2 regions of the Paenibacillus sp. R14(2021) genome follow, and region 2 is predicted to be linked to the other one. Evidence: riboswitches for the same ligand, from Rfam matches in the RefSeq annotation. Region 2 holds a riboswitch; the other holds the start of a gene.
What was found. Region 2 has a riboswitch for cyclic di-GMP ahead of KXU80_RS25195 (PilZ domain-containing protein). Riboswitches for the same ligand answer to the same signal wherever they lie in the genome.
Positions count from the first base shown of each region.

Region 1: it holds a riboswitch for cyclic di-GMP, as region 2 does, so the genes downstream of both, KXU80_RS18780 (penicillin-insensitive murein endopeptidase) here and KXU80_RS25195 (PilZ domain-containing protein) in region 2, are expected to answer to the same signal.

Region 1 covers NZ_CP080269.1:4,030,765-4,036,840, reverse strand. The annotation lists gene KXU80_RS18780 (penicillin-insensitive murein endopeptidase) at 1-1,891, opposite strand, end outside; cyclic di-GMP riboswitch class I at 2,014-2,089, opposite strand; gene KXU80_RS18775 (RNA-binding S4 domain-containing protein) at 2,385-2,666, opposite strand; gene KXU80_RS18770 (HU family DNA-binding protein) at 2,669-2,941, opposite strand; gene mazG (bifunctional methyltransferase/pyrophosphohydrolase YabN) at 3,123-4,601, opposite strand; gene KXU80_RS18760 (polysaccharide biosynthesis protein) at 4,659-6,076, opposite strand, start outside.
Region 2 covers NZ_CP080269.1:5,444,197-5,450,272, reverse strand. The annotation lists gene KXU80_RS25200 (O-antigen ligase family protein) at 7-2,091, opposite strand; gene KXU80_RS25195 (PilZ domain-containing protein) at 2,205-2,924, opposite strand; cyclic di-GMP riboswitch class I at 3,013-3,106, opposite strand; gene KXU80_RS25190 (HD-GYP domain-containing protein) at 3,142-4,224, opposite strand; gene KXU80_RS25185 (GGDEF domain-containing protein) at 4,252-4,938, opposite strand; gene KXU80_RS25180 (histidine kinase N-terminal 7TM domain-containing diguanylate cyclase) at 4,957-6,076, opposite strand, start outside.

The DNA of each region.
Region 1 (6,076 bases), 1.4 Mb from region 2:
CGTAGGCGGCACCGACGAACTCTTCGACCTGATCCTGCTTGCGCGTCATGGACATCCGCTGCACGCGGTTATCCGTATCATAGGTCCACTTCGTGACGACCGCATCCGGCGTGATGCCGCTTTGCTCGCGGTCGCTGCTGCCGTTGTCGATGACGCGGTCGACGCGGTGAAGCGCGTCGTATGTAAATCGGGTGATCCGCTGCGAAGGGTCCCGGTAGCCGACGAACTGCCCGGCAGCATCATACATAAAGTAAAACTTGCGCTTCGTGCCCGGCTGGTTCCCGCTGCCGTCCAGCTCCGTCACGACCGTCGAATACAATTCGCCCGTACCCGGCACGTACTGGAAGCTCACGTCATGCCCGGCCGTATCCGTAACCTTTTCAATGCGGTAATCCAGCCCGCCGTGATACGTCGGCCAACTGATCCACGAGAAGAAGATTTCATTGTCATCGCGGTCCTGAATCATCCAGAACCTACCGTCGTTCTTGTACCGGTAGCGGAGCTGATTCGGCCATTCCATAATGAACGCGTTAAGATCCTCGGGATTCGTGCTCTCCGTATCCAGCTTCAATTTCGGATAATAGGTCTTCTGCCCGTCCGCGTAAGTGACATAAGCGCCGTTATCGGCATGAAACCAATATTCGGTTCCGTCGAAGCCGGTCCACGTGATGTCGCCGTCCGGCCATTTCTTCAAGCGGGAGTCCAGGCTGAAGCTCCAGCCGTAGCCGAGCATGCCTTTGACCCGGTTCTGATGGTTGTAGGTAAAATAAAGATCGAGGTCTTGCCCTGGCCCAGCCTGCTGGAATCCCTCAAACCGCTGATGGCCGTTGCCGGTATCCAAGTTAATACTGACGTTGTTGCCTGCGATCTGCGCCTCCGCGCGCGGCCTGTAGCTTTGGTCGCCGCCTCCCGGCACGAAGGGATGAAGCGGAAGCTGCTCCGTAACCTTGTTGCCGGATTCGTCGGTCAGCGTGACCTTCAGCTTCTCGCCGTCGCCGGGCGTGAACGCATAGGCCGCCTGCAAAGGCGCCGACGAGAAAGTCCGTTCTGCGGCCTGCCCGCCGCCCTCGGCTTTGATAACCTTAAGCCCGCCGACATCGTCCTTTGCCTCGACGGCTAGCTTCCCGCCGCCCAAGGGATGGATCGCGACCAATTCAGGGGCCGTGCGGTCCACGACGATGCGCGCGAACTGACCCGGATAACCCGGCAGCGGGACATCGCTCACGATAGGCGGGTCGCCCGGTTTCGCGCCCGGTTTGCTGAACTGGACCGTGTCCGGCTCCGCGCTCAGCTGCGCGTAATAATAGCCTTCCGGCACGGGCTTGCCTTGCGAATCTTTGCCGTTCCACGCATAGGTATTCTTGCCGGATTGGTCGACGCGCTGGTTGACCAGGGTAAAGCTCGTATCGCGCTTGATATCCTTCAACTGCAGCGTCACTTGGTACCCTGCCGGCGGCGCAATCGGCTCGCCCGACTGCGTTGAAATCCAGCTCGCAAGGGTATCCGTCCACGCGAACGTCATCGTGCCTTTATCGGCCGGCAAAATGGGATCCGTTACTTCCAAACGCAGATAAGCGCCCGGCGCGCCGCCTTTCTCTTCGCCGATTTCCTCCTGGGCAAGCAGCACCTTGGCATCGTTGAACGTATGGTAAGCCGGCGTCTCCGTTGCATTCGGATGCTGCCACCAGGTTTCTTCCGCCGACTCCGGCGCAAGCTGCACGGTCGCGTGCGACGCAAACGGCGCCAGCATGGCATTCATGGAACGCTGGGCTGCGGAAGCGGTCAACTCCCCGACCCCAAGCCATGATGCCGCAGGCATCAGCCCTGCAACCAGCGAGGAAATCACTACGCTTGAAATGGCTCTTACGGTATGTTTCGTCTTGTTCTTCATATCCCGTCTCCCTCTCTCTCTATCTCTTTCTCTTGGTTGAACGACAAAAAACCGCATGCCGAATATCGGCATGCGGAACCTAAGACATTGTACGTTAGCGTGTCAGGGGTGTAAGCAGCAGCTTCGGCAGTCTGGCGATCCAACGTGGGACCCATGACTTTGCGTCCCCGCCTCGCGGCGGATTTGCCTTTATCGGATTCTATGATGTCGTTTCTATCGAAATGACTACTTGATCATCCTGAGTTTACCAAATTTAACCGATTTTCAAATAGGTAAATAGTCCTATATTCAAATAAATGGTATAATACACCTAGTTGTCATTTAGTGTGCGGAAGATTGTGACGGCCATTGCACGGATCGGTGAGGCGAGCGCCTGAAGCTTGCACAGAAGGCGATGCATATTGGAAGTTGGAAGCGCCGCTGAATTTCGAACAAGGCAATATACGCACAAAAAAGCCGCGCCCAGCAAGATGCTGAGCGCGGCCTTCTTGTCCTATTGCCAGTCGAGCTTGTTCTCGGACTGACGCGATTCTTCCTTCAACAAAGTATACATCCCGCTTGCCTCGTCCTTCTTGGTCGTCTCCGCGATCCGCTCGACGCGGACGGTGACAATCTTCTGGCCGTATTGAATCTTGAGCTCGTCGCCGGCTTTGACGTCGCTGCTCGCCTTGGCTTCGCGGTCGTTGATCCAGACGCGCCCTTGGTCGGACACGTCCTTCGCGACGGTACGCCGCTTGATCAATCGCGATACTTTGAGAAATTTATCGAGACGCACGCTTACTTGATCGCGTCTTTCAATTTATTGCCGGCTTTGAACGCTGGAACTTTGGATTCCGCGATGGTGATCGGGTTGCCTGTTTGCGGGTTGCGGCCCGTGCGGCCGGAACGTTTGCGCGTTTCGAACGTGCCGAAACCGATCAGCTGTACTTTGTCGCCGCCTGCAAGAGCGTCGGTTACTTCACCTAGGAAGCCATTCAATACGGCTTCTACATCACGCTTTGTCAAACCGCTTTTTGTTGCAATGTTGTTGATCAGATCTGTCTTGTTCATTGTAAAATTGCCTCCTAAAATTTCAAATATGGTTGTAGGCAGCGTTGTCGCCGCCGCATCGCCTAATTTCCTCAAAACTAGTATTCTGCCTGTTAGCAAATAAATCCTGCCTGACTGGAAAAATTTTTTGCAGTTTTATGAGGAAACTAGCCGTTTTTTGACGATTCTTCTGAATGGTTTGCTAGGGCAGCCGCTTGGCTTCTTCCCAGTAGCGATCCATCTCTGTTAAATCAGTTTGGTCAAAGGAACGCCCGCTTATACGAAGCTGCTCCTCAATATATGAAAATCGTTTCTTGAATTTCATATTCGTGCGCGCCAGCGCCTCTTCCGGGTCGGCTTGGATGAACCTCGCCGCATTCACTGCGGCAAACAGCAGATCGCCGAGTTCGCCGGCTTGTTCTTCCGCATCCTGATGCGCGATCGCTTCGCGAAGCTCGCCAAGCTCCTCTTCGATTTTGTCCAGCACCGGACCGATTTCGTTCCAGTCAAACCCGACCTTCGCCGCCTTCTTCTGGAGCTTGTACGCTTTCATGAGCGCAGGCAGATCCGGCGGAATGCCGTCAAGCTGCGAGGCTTGGGAAGGATCGATGCCTTTGCGGCGCTTCTCCTCGGCCTTCATCTGCTCCCAGTTCTCAAGCGCCTCCTGCGCATCGCCGGCAGCGGAATCCCCGAACACATGCGGATGGCGGAACAGCAGCTTCTCGTTAAGCGATTGAATGACGTCATACACCGAGAACGTACCGACTTCCTCTTCCATCTGACTGTGCAGCATCACCTGCAAAATCACATCGCCGAACTCTTCGCGCATGCCGTCCGGGTCGTCATTGTCGAGCGCTTCGATCGCTTCATAGGTTTCTTCGATGAAGTTCTTGCGTATGGATTGGTGCGTCTGCTCCATATCCCACGGGCAGCCCTCGGGGCTGCGCAGAATCGCGACGATTTCATGCAGCCGCTCGAATGTCCGGTTGCGCAGACGCTCATCGGTGGAGCGCGGCAGCCAAATGAGCGAGAGGTTGCCGTAGCCCGGCGTGCGGTCCAATTCGTAGAGCGGCACGGTCAAGATCTTCTCTTCCCCCGGCACGCCGAGCGCATGGCCGATCGTCACGGGATAGTCATCCGGCAAGAGCTCCATCAGCGTCAGCTTCACATCGGAGGCCGTGAATTCGTCATACACTTGACCGATAACGGTATGTAGCTCCGTGCGGATCAACGACGGCTTGAGCTCCGCAGCGTCGAGGAGCTGGAAGCCTTCGATCGGGTCGAAGCCAAGCCGGGTGAAGGCTTGGTCGAGGAAGCTCTCACCGCCGAGAATATGCAGGTCGATTCCGGCTTCCGGGCAGCGTTCGCGAAGAAGCTGCACGGAGCGCTCTGCCACCATCGGATGGCCGGGCACCGCATAGATCAAGGCTTTCTTCGCAGCCGCTTGTTCAATCAAGCTTGATGCAATCGCTTCGTACACATCGGGAAACGAATCCATCTGCTCATACAGCGAGTCGAAGGTTTCGTAGGCGAGCTCATTATCGCTGAACAGGCGCATCATCGGATGCTTGTCCGTGCGGACGTAGCGGTGCTCCGCTTCCTGCAGCTTGCGCCACACGCCGAGCGTAAGCTGGTTCTCATCGCCGGATCCGAGTCCGACGACGGTAATCGTAGGTTGCATATCGATCTTCCTCCTTTATCTTGAACGCATAAACGTATCAACGCAGTCGGTAAAAGGCTAGGCGTCTTGCGGCAGCAGCCGCCATTTAATCAGCGCGGCGGCGAGCACATCGCCGCCGGGCAGCGCGCGCAGCTCGCGCGCGGTTAGGCCGCCGAAGCGCAGCACGGCGGCGGCGAAGAGCGCTCCGCCGAGGGCGGTGCCCCCGAGCGCGAGCGCTGCAGCTGCCGCCCGCGGCGGCAGCGCAAGGCCGAGCAGCGGGGCGCCGCCGCGCTCGGCCAGGACGAGCACCGCGGCCATGACCGCGAGTGCGAGTCCTATGCCCGCGGCGCGCCGCGCGGGCACAGCCGCGCCGGCGGCCCGGCAGACGGCTCCCGAGCCCAGCAGGGCGGCCGCCGTGAGCGCAGCGATGCCGGCGCAGGCGGCGCCGGCCGTGCCGAAGGCCGGCACGAGGGCGGCGTTCAGCGCCGCCTTCAGCGCAGCCGCGGCCAGCATGAGCAGGGCCGGGGTGCGCACCGCGCCCAGCCCTTGCAGCACGGCCGCCGTAAGCGCACTGACGGTGCCGGCAAGCGCCGTGCACCCGACAAGGGCGAACGTACGCGAGCCGTCAGCGTCCGCGTACAGCATCATATTGATGGGCTCGGCCAGCAGCGCGAGCCCCAAAGCCGCGGCTGTGCCGATACCCCATGCGGCCCGCAGCACGATGGCCGCCTGCTGCCGCACGGCCGCGGCATCGCCGCGCGCGAGAGAGCCCGCAAGCGCGGGGACGAATGCCCCGCCCATCGCGCCCGCAACCATGACGACCAGCTGCACAAGCGGCTGGCCCCGGCTGTACAGGCCGAATAGCGTCATCGCTTCGTCCTGCGGCAGACCGGTTCCGTGCAGCAGCCGCGGAACCGTAAACGCGTCCACCACGCCAAGCGCCGGAACCGCAAGGGCGCCCAGCGTGACCGGAATGGCGAGCGCCGCAAGCCGCATCATGATGGACAGAAGCCCTTCCGCCTGGGCATTCTGCCGGGAGGCAAGCTTGGACGCTGATCGGCCCGCTCCTCCGGCAAGCCCGCGCCGCTCCCGCAGCCAATAGCCGGCGAGGACAGCGAGGCCCGCCGTGCCTCCGATGGCTGAACCGGCCGTCGCCCCGGCTGCCAGTTTATCATCCGACCAGCCCAGATGCCAGCCGGCCATCAGCAGCGTCAGCATGCCGGCAACGCGTACGGTCTGCTCGGACAGCTGCGACACCGCCGATGGCAGCATATTCCCCCTGCCCTGATAATAACCGCGAAATGCCGCCATGAGGGGCACGACCCACAGGGCAAGGGCCGAAGCCCGCACCGCCGGCGCGGCCGCCGCATCGCCGAACCATGACGCGGCGACATGCGCGCCTTGCCAGAGCAGGATGAAGCACGCTAAGCCGCCCATCGCGAGCAGCCATGAACTGGCACCAAGCACTCGCCTCGACCCGCCCGCGTCACCGGCTG
Region 2 (6,076 bases):
AGCTCGCTACCTCTTCTCAGCGAGCGGATAGGTACCAAGCTGCGCCAGCAGTTGACGGTTCTGCGCAGCTGCCTTTTGCGCCGCATCGGTCACGGCGAACTTGCGGTCGTTGGCCGTGTATGGCTTCTTCAGCGCCTCGTAGCGCTCGAAGAACAAGGCGGCTGTTTCAGCCGCCAGGTTCGCCTCCGCCAGGCGCGAAGCGGCTCGCAGGTTCTGCGCGAGCTGCGCCATTGTGACGACTGCTTCCGACTGACTGCCCCAGTCGAAGCGGTCGTAGGCCAGTGCGCGGCGCCAGTAATCCGCGGCGCCGATCACGTCGCTCCGCTCGGCGCACTCACGGCCGAGCGCCCGCAGCAGCGGCACGGACTGCGGCTCATAGCGCAGTCCGGACGTCAGCAGCACCGCCCGTTCCGAAGGCGGTGCATGGTCTGCGAGCTCGATGCGAATCGGCGTCCAATACGGATTCGCATCGAGCGCCGCGCGCAGCGCGGCCGTCCGTGCCGCGCCGGAGGCGGCAGCTGCCGCCTCGCGGTGCCGCACGGCGGCATCGAAGCGCCAGCCGAGCAGCGCGGCGGCGGCGAAGCAAACGGCGGCCGCGCCAGCCCCCGCGGCCCGCCAAGCTCGAACCCTCGCGCGGCCGCGAACCCCGCCGCGCTCCTCCCCGCTGGAGGAAACGACAGCCCAGCCGAGCAGCAGCAGCCAATAATAGCCGTACTCCATATCAAAGTCGATGGCGGCATGAAGCAGCAGGATGCCGATGGGGAGCAGTCCAAGCCGGTTCCCGCGCCACACCGCGCTTAGGAGAATGAAGAGAACCGCAGCCGCGACAAGCAGGCCCATAACGCCTAGATCAAGAACGAGCTCCATGAGGCCGCTATGTACTTCATTGCCCACATAGGGCTGAGACTGAATACCGGTAAAGAGCACGCGCCATGTGTCGCCGCCTCGCCCGAAGAAAAGCGCCTCTTGAATAAGCTTGCCGGCATCAGCGTAGAACAGACCGCGGGCTGCGAAGGTATCGTAAACACCGCTAAAGCCATATAGGCGGCCATGTATGGACGAAGGCAGCACCACAAGCAGACTGAGCAGCACGGCAGCAGAACAGCCGCCCCAGGCGACGGCTTGAACCAGCCGAACCTTCGGGCCGGCAAGCAGACGCCGCAGTCCCAGGAAACCAACAGGTGCTGCAGCGCAGATGAGAATCAGGAGCAGCTCCTCGGTTACGGTCGCTCCCGCCCTCCCCTCTGCAGCCGAGGCGCGTACGCCCGCATGCACAACGAAGCGGTATGCCGCTCCGCCGCATAGCAAGGCCCAACCGGTGTACAGCAGCCAGGCGCTGCGCTCCAGCCGGCCGAGCAGAAGAAGGCCGGCCAGCCAGGCTGCAGCGGCAGCAAGCCAGGCTCCCCGAGATTCCGTAAGCAGAGCGGTAAGCATGAAGGGAACAATACCGATGGCATGGAGCAGAAAAGACGCCTTCGTCTTCGCGCGCAGAAGCAGCGACCCACTCCAGACGACATAAGCGCATGCCGCCGCTCCCAGAACGTTCGGGTATTGAAGAAAGCCGGCTAACCGAGCACCAACGACCGATAAACGGGGATCTCCCGTCGTCATGATCATGTCCGGAAACGACAGCGCCCCCAACCAGCCTGCCAACGCGCAGCCCATAACAAATAAGCCGGAGACGTATATGCCCGCTGACAGCCAAACGCGATGCGAAGTCTGCCCGAACGCCGCATAAAGAATAAACAGGAACGCTGCATAAGCACTCCAGCGCAGCATCTGCTGCAAACTTCCTAGCAGGGATGCCGGCTCATGTAAAGCAGCCAAGCCGTAGAACGCCGCAATGAGCAGCAGGCCATACACAGCTGCAGGGATGCTCGCAGTCTGCTCACTGAACGGAGCAATTCCCGCTCTCATCCGGTTCCTAATGAGAGCAGCCCCGATCGTGAACGCTCCGCACATCCCTGCCAAGCACAGCAGCCACTCCCAACGGTAGAACACTTCATCAAAAAACATCCCATACCGGTATGCCGCACCGGAAAGCACAGCCGCGAATACGATTGTACCTGCCCCAAGCCAGCCTCTACGCATGCCGTCCCCTGCTTTCCTAACGTAAGCTCTATTGCCATTATTGCCCGATTGGCAGTAAAAAAGAAGGCGATGCCCGGGTTTTCCGATGCACGCCTTCTTCAATGATTATCGTACTACTTGCGCTGCTCCTTCCCGCCCTGCTGCTTTAGCTTAAAGTAAGCTTCCACTTGTTGACGAAGCAGGTACGCACGAAGCGTCCTCCGATGCTGTTCATCCAGCTCCAGGAAACGGGCTCCGTAGAACTTTACAATGCCGCTCTCGTCCTTTCGAATGATCTCCAGTTTAGCTTCGAAAGGCGCTCCTAAATCAAGCGTGACACCCACAACTTCTCCCGCATTCATATACGGACCCGCCGAGATGCGAAAGCCGATACCGGATTCGCTCAAGTTGCTCGCGCTCAGCTCGAACTGATCCTGCGCCGCGATCATGACTTGTTCCAGATCGGACGTCTCGACCTTGCGGGAAATCGTACGCCTCAGCTTGCCCGAGAGGGCGACCTGAAGCCGCTGCGACTCCCGCTTCTCTTCATGTCCCGCGAAGGCGCGAGACGGGAAGAGAAGGGCGATGGCTCCTTCTGCTTTCGCAATGACCGTAGATTGCAGCCGGTGAATGCCGACCGACGTATACAAGGTCAGCTTCACGGGATCACCCAGTTCGAAGCTCTTGAATTCCGACATTTCAATTTCCATCATGTCGCCTTCGATATAGGTCAAAATACCCGTTGATACATAGCCTTCTCGTTCGACAACTGTTCGGCTGTGGAGCAGCGCCTTCGTTTGAAACGCGGGCTTGTCCGCCCCATAATTGTCCTTCCGTGCATACATGGCAGACATGCGGCATTCCCCTCCTTCACATGAAAAAAGCGCTCCCTCTGTAACATGGATCCGCTTCCTGTAGACCTGGATGACTCCAGGCTTGCATTTCGGCAGCCAGGCTGTCATTCGTTCGTTTCAAGCGAACATTAGACCCTATGGCTTTGCGTCCCTGCCTTTCGGCAAGTTTGCTAGTATCGATGACTATGAAGTTGTGGATGACGTTGGTCCAGATGATCTACACTTCCTTGACAATCATAAGGCTGTGCTCGTCCTTCAAATCAATTTGATACGCAGCCTTCGGCGGTGCTCCGTCAGGCTCCCTAATAATGCGTACGACAGGACGATGAACGGCGAGCTGGTTATTCAGCGCTACAACACCAATTTGACCTGTGCTGAGCAGCACCGTAGTCGCCACGGGGTAGATCGAAATATGCTTGCAGAACATCTTTATGAGGTCCAGATCAAAATACGTATTGCCGGCAGCAAACAAAAACTCAATCGCTTCCGAAGGCGTAAACCGTTTACGGTACGGTCTGTTGGAAGTCAGGGCGTCAAACACGTCCGCAATTCCGATAATTTGCGCATATTCATGTATCTCGTCTCGCTTCAGCTTACGCGGATAGCCCGAGCCATCATAGCGTTCATGATGCTGAAACGCGCAATGGGCTGAGAGCAATGAAATGTCATGCTGCGCCCGGATGATGTTGAAGCCTTCTTCCGTATGCTTCTCCATCTGGTTCCGTTCGGCCGGCGTGTATACGCTGTTCTTCGCGAGCAGCTCCTTCGGGAGCTTCGTCATGCCGATATCGAAGAGCAGTGCGCCCATCCCGAGCTCTTCAAGCTGATTGCGGTTATAGCCTTTAGCTAGGCCCATAATACCCGCGAATATCGCAACATTCAAAGAGTGGTTGAACAGGTAGCTGTCGGCCACATGGATATTGGTAAGGCTGACCATCATATCCTCGCGCCTGACGAGATCCTGCACGATATCGCCAAACACCTTCCGAAATGTTCGGCCAAGCTCCGGCGCTATCGTCCTTCCCTTGATTTGAGGCTGATCCATCAATGTATTCATCGTCTTGAAAATGTTCGCGGAAGCCGATTTTCGCGTGTCATCCTGAATGGCTTCCGTCGGCTCCAGTCCCTCAGAGAGAGGATCATCAATGTATACGTTATCTATGCCCAGACCAGCCAGCCTGTCAATGAATCGCTGGCTCAATTCCACGCCGGCGCCAAGCAGTACGTTTCCATTTTCTTGCAGAATAGGGCGGGCCAGCTTATCTCCAGGGGCAACGGAATTGATGTGAACTTTTCTCATTGGTGTATCCCGCCTTTATCGCTTGCTTCATGCTTGCAGCGCTGCCGGTTCGGTTTCTTGCACTTTGCGTACATACTTATCCGCGTACATTCTCGTGTCTGCAGCCAAGGTCAGCTGAGCTAGATTCCCGCCATGTTCAGGGAAAGACGCGGAGCCCACCGAGACTGACAAGCGAAGTCCGGATCGTCTTGAAACACTCAGCAGCTGCTCATGAATTCGTTTCGTTATTCGTTCGATTCCTTTGTCGTCGGCATACGGACAGATCAAAATGAATTCGTCTCCGCCCCATCTGCCTGCAATTTCGCCGCGTTCCGAACAATTTCGCAGCGTCTCCGCAATCAAGGCAAGCGCCTTATCGCCTTGCAGATGCCCGAATCGATCATTTACTTCCTTAAAGTCATTCACGTCAAGCAGTATAATGGTCATTTTCTTGCGTTTACGTTCCGCTTGCTTCAGCAGTTTATTGAAATTCACTTCAATGAATCTGCGGTTATACACGTTAGTCAAGCAGTCAATCGTCGACTCTTCCTTCAACCGGTCATATTTGCGTCCGAGCATCCATCCCCCGGTAAGCATGCTCGACGCGAAAACAACTACGCCGAGCTGAACAGAAAACAGCGAATGTCCAATAGCCGTCATGTAGCATAACCCTGCTGTCGCTGCTGTCGTTATCAATGCTGCAGCGCCTGCCACCAGGCGTCCGTTGACTGACATATCGCTGTCCCCCTTCTACTATAGATTGACCACACGGTTTCGTCCGTTATCCTTGGCTCTGTACAAGGCGGTATCCACTTTAGCAAATAGGTCTCGCAAATAACTCTTTACATCTTCCATTCTCATTTCGCTCTGTTCATCAATGACATGCATGCCCATACTGATCGTTACTGACACCGAAGGCAGACCTAAGCCAGTGGCGATTTCGTTGGATTCTACAACCTCGCGAATCCGCTGCGCCAGTACCTCAGCCTGTTCCCGGTTCGTATGCGGTAAGTAAACGGAAAATTCCTCGCCGCCGTACCGTGCCAGGATGTCCGTGCGCCGCAACGCGGCCTTGACCACCTCGGCTGTTTGGCGGATGACCTCATCTCCGATGATATGCCCATACGTATCATTGACAAGTTTGAACAAATCAATGTCAAACAAAAACAAAGCAAATGGAATTTTGTACCTTAAATTAGTCAGTACCTCATGCTCCAGCTGCTGCATGAGAAATCTACGGTTGAAGCAACCGGTCAAGCTGTCCGTAATCGCCATTTGTTCCAGCTTACGGTTGGCTTGAAATAGCTCGTCCTGCATATAAATCAAAGCGCGGTTACGCTCTTGTAGCGATGTATTATGCTCTTGCGATTTGAGAATATGCGTTTTCAATTCCGAGATGTCCTGAAGCGTGATAACTTTACCGATCCGGTTCCCGCTCATCATCACTGGCGCCGCTTTCATCGACAGATATTGATAGACCGAATCGCCCTGATCAATAATCAGCTCCGTCGTGATGCGCTCTGAAGGCTCCGTTCGATATTTCAGCAGCAGCTCTTCCTCCCTGCCCTTCTCGAGCGAGTACCCAAGAAGCAGCTTCTCCATATTGAAGGAGTCTCCGACAGCGATATGCAGATTCGGACTGACATTGCTGTTCAGTTCAATGACCATCTCATGCTCATCCAGAACGATAATGCCCACAGAGAGCGTATTGAAGACATCCTGCTGCGCGACTTTAACAATATCCAGCGAGCGATGCTTCTGCAGCGAGAGTACGAAATACAGGTCTGACAGCACAATCCCAAGCGAGGTCAGTCCCGGTATAACAGGCAGCCAGCGATCCAAGATTACGTTCAGCAGCAGATCCAGAAGCGGC